One region of the Bacillus sp. ISL-77 genome, then DNA from elsewhere that is predicted to be linked to it. Evidence: predicted binding sites of a transcription regulator. Region 1 holds the regulator's gene; the other holds the start of a gene.
What was found. Region 1 encodes Rex, which represses fermentation and respiration genes when NADH is low (regulators of the CRP and FNR family bind a similar motif). Its sites were predicted from a motif close to TTGTGAAATATTTCACAA; they were not measured.
Positions count from the first base shown of each region.

Region 2: a site for Rex is predicted at 1,627-1,644, ahead of J7E77_RS15235 (cytochrome c3 family protein). Genes of this name have one in related genera too.

Region 1 is NZ_JAGGQY010000093.1:21,468-24,899, forward strand. It holds gene ystJ (NADP-dependent malic enzyme) at 1-1,083, opposite strand, end outside; gene J7E77_RS28735 (redox-sensing transcriptional repressor Rex) at 1,243-1,899, opposite strand; gene moaC (cyclic pyranopterin monophosphate synthase MoaC) at 1,936-2,433, opposite strand; gene J7E77_RS28745 (ABC-F family ATP-binding cassette domain-containing protein) at 2,612-3,432, shown strand, end outside.
Region 2 is NZ_JAGGQY010000037.1:62,544-65,975, forward strand. It holds gene secA (preprotein translocase subunit SecA) at 1-1,208, opposite strand, end outside; gene J7E77_RS15235 (cytochrome c3 family protein) at 1,746-3,131, shown strand; gene J7E77_RS15240 (cytochrome c3 family protein) at 3,156-3,432, shown strand, end outside.

The DNA.
Region 1 (3,432 bases):
ATCGGCATGGAGCTCATCCTCTGAAATTAAACCAGCAATTGCATAAACCGCGGCGAGCTTCATTTCCTCGTTGATTTCCTTTGCACGGACATCTAAAGCACCGCGGAAAATTCCTGGGAATGCAAGCACATTATTAACCTGGTTCGGAAAATCAGAACGTCCTGTACCCACTACAAGTGCTCCTGCTTCTTTGGCCACATCCGGCATAATTTCCGGTACCGGGTTGGCCATGGCAAAGATTATCGGGTCACGGTGCATAGAACCAACCATTTCCTTCGTAACGGCCCCAGCTGCTGATACCCCCACAAACACATCTGCGTCAACAAGCGCATCGGCTAACGTTCCTTGTTTTTGCTCGCGATTTGTGATTTGTGCCATTTCATCTTTGAATCGATTCATTCCAACCGGGCGGCCTTCATAAATAATTCCTTTTGTATCACATAAAATAACATCCTTCACGCCCATATGTAGCATAAGTTTAACAATCGCTACTCCTGCTGCACCTGCTCCATTTACTGCAACACGAATATCTTCAATTTTTTTATCCGCTAATTTTAATGCGTTGATTAAACCAGCCGCTGTTACAATCGCTGTTCCATGCTGGTCATCATGAAAAACAGGAATATCACAGGCTTTGCGGAGGCGGTCTTCAATATCAAAGCATTGCGGCGCAGCAATATCCTCCAAGTTCACTCCGCCAAATGTTGGTTCTAGCAATTTGACGGTTTCTACGATCTGGTCTGTATCAGTTGTGGCCAAGCAAATGGGAAAAGCATCAACATCTGCGAATGATTTGAATAACACGGCCTTTCCTTCCATCACAGGCATCGCAGCTTTTGGTCCAATGTTCCCAAGCCCCAGGACTGCTGTCCCATTGGATACAACTGCAACTAGATTGCCCTTTGAGGTATAATCATAGACTTTATTTTCGTCTGCATAAATGTCCAAACATGGCTCTGCCACACCAGGTGAATAGGCTAGGCTTAAATCTTTTGCATTATGTACTGCAACCTTTGAATAGATTCCAACCTTTCCTTGATGCTCCTTATGCATTTTTAACGCTTCATCTCGTAAAATTGACATTGGATTTCCCCACTTTCCGAATTAGTAACCGCTTGCACTTTATCTATCTAAATCTTAGTGCATAGGTCAATATTTTGATAGATTATGTAATTAAAAAAAGCAGGGATTTAATCATACAAAAGGCTTTCCACAAATTTTGTGGAAAGCCTTATTAACTAATTATTCTTCATCTATTTCCACCGTTGGATAATGCTTTAAAAAGTAGACTAGCGATTGAAGCTCCACAGCCAAGTCAATATGATGGACCCTTATTAATGGTGGAACATTTAACCTTGCCGGAGTGAAATTTAAGATCCCTTTTACATTCGCTTGGACCAGTCGATCGGTTATCATTTGTGCGGCAGGAGCCGGAACCGTTAATATCGCCACTGAAATATTAGTTTCTGATAACACCTTCTCTAAATCATCCATAGGATGAACGGGTACCTCGCGAATCATGGTTCCCATTTTGTCGGGATCCACATCGAAGGCGCATTCTATTTTTGTGTTATTATTTTTTAAAAAGTTATAGTTTAAAAAGGCAGTCCCAAGATTTCCGACTCCTATTAAGGCAACCTTAGTTAATTCATCCTGATCTAAGGTCTTTCGGAAGAAGGATATTAAGTAATTAACATTATACCCATAGCCCTTTTTTCCTAACGCACCGAAATAGGAAAAGTCGCGGCGAATCGTTGCTGAGTCTACCTTTACTGCTTCACTCAATTCCGCTGAAGAGACCCTTTGCTTGCCGGAACTATGCAGGTTTTTTAGAAATCGATAATAGAGGGGCAGCCGTTTTGCTGTCGCCTGTGGTATTTTCGTTGTTTCATTACTCATAATCTCCCACACCCCATGAATGGTTTAGTTAAAAATTTATTTAACTCTTTCATCTCTTTTAAAATCACCGTTTTTACCGCCTGTTTTTTCGACAAGATACGTCGGTCCAATTACCATACCTTTATCAACGGCTTTACACATATCATAAACTGTTAAGGCACATGCGGATGCGGCTGTTAACGCTTCCATTTCCACTCCTGTGTTCCCCTTCGTTTTAACGGCTGCAGCAATATATAATTGATAATTCTCATCCTTATCCTGTTCCCAAGAGAAAGAAATATTAACACCTGTTAATGGAATCGGATGGCACATTGGAATCAAATCCCATGTCTTCTTTGCTGCCATGACAGCTGCTACCTGGGCCACTGCTAAGACATCGCCCTTCTTCATCTCATTATTAGTTATTTTATCATAAATTTCTTTACTAACGGTAATGCTGGAATGAGCAAGCGCCGTACGTGCCGTTTCCGGCTTATCACTGACGTCGACCATTTTTGCTCTGCCTTCTTCATTAAAATGCGTAAATTCTGCCATATAAAAAATCCTCCCATCAAATCATACACTATTTTTCCTTATATGTGTGTGAAACTTTGAACTAAATATTACATTTTATGTCGATTTAGGACCCTTACTCCGCTAATATGGCGAGCAGTTTATTGCCGACATACCGGGAATAAGGTACACTAATCCTATGTAATAGAGGTGAATGAGAATGATTTTGCTACAGGTTAATCAATTACAAAAATATTATGGTGCTGACCTTATTTTATCGAATATTAAGCTCGAATTACAAACTCGGGACCGTGTTGCCCTTGTTGGACGCAATGGGGCGGGAAAATCGACATTGTTGAAGATTATAGCCGGACACTTGTCGCATGATGGCGGAGAAATCATCAAGCCAAAAGAAGTGACGATTGGCTATTTAGCTCAAAATACTGGGTTAGAATCATCATTATCCATATGGGATGAAATGCTGACGGTTTTTGAACCGCTGCGATTGATGGAAAAACAACTCCGCACACTTGAAGAACAAATGGCTGATCCTCTTGTTTTTGAAGACAGTGGCAGGTACGAAAGGATCCTAAAAGAGTACGATCATCTTCAGGTGAAATTTAAAGAACAGGGAGGGTATCAATATGAGGCAGAGATGCGCTCCGTCCTTCATGGGCTGAATTTCCATGACAAATCCTTGATGATATCTAGTTTAAGCGGCGGTCAGAAAACTCGTCTAGCCCTTGGTAAACTCTTGTTAACCAGGCCTGATATCCTAATATTGGATGAGCCCACAAACCACCTTGATATTGATACGCTTTCCTGGCTGGAGCAATATTTACAAAGTTATCATGGGGCGATTTTGATCGTTTCCCATGACCGCTATTTTTTAGATAAAGTTGTTACTCAAGTTTATGAAGTATCCCGTAAGCAAATCCAAAGGTTTACAGGCAACTATAGTTCTTACCTTGATCAAAAGGCGGCAAATTATGAGCGTGATTTAAAGCTTTTCGAAAAACAACAGCAAGAGGTCGCTGATCT
Region 2 (3,432 bases), on a different contig from region 1:
CGGTCATCACGGACGATTGGGCGATTGGTTGGAATTACGATAACATTCATATTATAAATGTTACGGAATTCTTCCTCTTCCGTCTTCGCGGTACCTGTCATACCGGCCAATTTTTCATACATTCGGAAGTAGTTTTGGAACGTAATCGTTGCCATCGTCATGCTTTCGTTTTGGACTTCGAGACCTTCTTTTGCCTCAATAGCCTGGTGCAAGCCTTCGCTATAACGGCGGCCCTTCATCAAACGACCGGTGAACTGGTCAACGATGACAATTTCGCCATCTTGAACGACATAGTCCACATCAAGGTGCATGCTGGCATTCGCTTTTAAAGCCTGGTTAATATGATGGTTTAAGGTTACGTGCGCCATGTCAAAGAGGTTTTCAATCCCAAAGGCTTTCTCGGCCTTGCTAATCCCTTCTTCCGTCAGCATAACGCCCTTTGTCTTTTCATCATACGTATAATCTGTATCCCTTTTAAGCATACGGACAAAGGCATTGGCTTGAATATAAAGGACAGCGGACTTTGCAGCTGAACCTGAAATAATTAATGGGGTACGGGCTTCGTCAATTAAGATCGAGTCAACTTCGTCAATCACTCCATAAAAAAGTGGGCGTTGTACTTTTTGTTCCTTATATAGGACCATGTTATCACGCAAATAATCGAAACCAAATTCATTATTTGTTCCATACGTAATATCCGCGGCATAGGCTGCCTGCTTTTCATCCTTATCCATACTATTTAAATTTAAGCCGACCGTTAAGCCTAAAAATTGATACAATTCACCCATTTCATCTGCATCACGGCTTGCTAAGTATTCATTGACCGTAACAACATGAACACCTTTACCAGAAAGAGCATTCAAATAAACGGGCATGGTCGCGGTTAACGTTTTACCTTCACCAGTCTTCATCTCGGAAATGTTCCCTTCGTGGAGAGAAATACCCCCCATTAACTGAACATGATACGGATATAAACCAAGTACACGGCGGGCGCCTTCACGGACAACGGCAAACGCCTCAACGAGCAAATCATCGAGTGTTTCCCCGTTTTGATAGCGGGCCTTGAACTCCTCTGTTTTTTCCCGCAGCTGGTCATCGGTCAGTCTTTCTGTTTCCGTCGCCAATGAGTCAATTTTCGTTGCAAGCTTGTCTAACCGCTTCAGCTCACGCTTGTTCAGATCAAATACTTTATTTAAAATCCCCATCATCTGATGAACGCTCCTTTATATCGAGACTAATACACTCTTTTTTAAAAAATCCTAGTCAAAAATATTCGATAATTTCCCTTTTAATCTTACCACTTCCTCAATACAGTGACAACAATGTAAGAGGGAAGCAAGATTCGTACAATCTACTATAAATAATCAACTAAAGTCAAACTTCTAAGCTAGCCTTTTGTTATGTTCGATTTATCGTCAAATATGACAGACTTATGGCAACTGTTGAGAATGTATTGCAACCAGAAAATCAATGCTTCAATCCCTAAGTGTTTTTGTATAAAAAACACTAATAATGTATAAAAACACATCGATATACAGATTAAACAACATGCGTATAGTGTTAATCTAACCCTTTAATAACAGTGTTTTTAAGTTGTTTTCAGTGGGAATATCACCTCTTATTTCTTTGAGAAATTATTCACAAATTGTACATTGGATTATACTCTTACAATGTTAGATACTACCTTTAGAGAGGTTAATATGGAAAATATAGAGATAGAATCCAAAATGGGAAGGGTGAGTTAAGTGGCCATTTGGGGGAAAAAAAATAAAGATAAAGATCCCGAAAGTAGAGAAGATAGAAAAGCTGGCCCAATACGCAAACTCTGGCGAAAGTTCAGAGAAATAGATTGGAAGAATCCAGTTAACAGGTGGAAGTTATTATTTGTTTCACTTGTCGGTTGTATCGTTGTTTTTGGTGGAGGATATGGAGTTCTTTCCTTAACGAACTCGCCAACATTCTGTGCGAGCTGTCACGAAATGGCACCTGAGTATTCATCATATACAGCGAGTGCGCACAACCAGATCACCTGTGTCCAGTGCCATATCAAGCCTGGTTTCACCAACATGATTACCCACAAGATGAAATCGGTGAAAGAAGTTTACTACCATGTAACAGGAGTACCTGAACAAATTGTGCAAACGGAAGCTGTTTCAAATGAAAATTGCTTACAGTGTCACTCCAAAAATCGACTCGTCACAGCATCCGGTGACTTAAAGGTAAATCACAAAGGACATATCGAAAAAGATATTCCTTGTATCACCTGTCACGCCGGGGTTGTCCATGCAAAAATGGCATCTCGTGGTATCAACGTCGAAGAAGTACGCGGTAAGTGGACAGCAGAGAGTGCTGAAAAATTGATGGAAAAGAAATATCTAAGACCTAACATGGGAACATGTATTGATTGCCACGATAAAGTAAACAACGGCGAAAAGCCATGGATAGAAGAAACTTATAGCTTACCGGAAAATCCACAAGAGCTCGAGAAAAAGCTGGAAGAAAATAAAAAAGAAGGCTCCACGGAAGCTACAAAAGTCTCAACTGAGGCAACACACGAAGGTGAACCTACAGAGGCAGAAAAATTAGCAGAGCATGACAAAAAAACTCAAGATATCATTTTGCAAGCTGTAGGTAAACAACAAAAAGACGTGAAGCTATCGATGGAATGTGAAACTTGTCATAAAAAAGTCAAAGTTCCTAAGAGTCATAAGGTTGAAGTCTGGAATGGTCAACACGGCGGCACAGCTGTCCAAGAGTTAGATAAATGTGTGAACTGTCACCAGGATTCTAAATGGATCAGAGAAATTCCAAAAGAAGACATTATCTCTCTACTTAAGATGAAAGAAACAAAAACAAAATATACACCAAATATCACAATCGTTAAAGACCAATCAAGAATCAATAAATTCTGCAGCGCCTGTCACAGCAACCGTCCTAGTGGACACGTGGAAAGCGATCAATGGTTAACAGCTCACGAATCGAAAGCAAAAACGGCAGATCAAAAATCAGAATGCTTCGTTTGTCACGATCGCGAAAAGCCAAAACCAGGATCAACAGAAGTCAAAGCACCAACCGATGTTTATTGCCAATACTGTCACAGAACTGGCTTTAAAACAGATAAGAAAAAATAATATTTGAACAGGAGGGTTGCTTTTATGGACGAGGAGCTCAAACAACAGCGGTCAGCCCCTCCCAAATTTCGCTATAAATTAATCAAAACTGCGACTTTAACATTGTTGTTTCTAGCTCTTTTCTCCTTTGCAGGATTCTTCGGGCTAGAAGCAACTTCAAGCTCAAAGTTTTGCTCATCCTGCCATGAGATGCAACCTGAGTACTATACTTGGAAAGCTTCCACACACAGCGAAGTGGATTGTGTTAACTGTCATATCGAACCAGGGGCAAAGAACTTAGCGAAAAGTAAAGCTGAAGGGG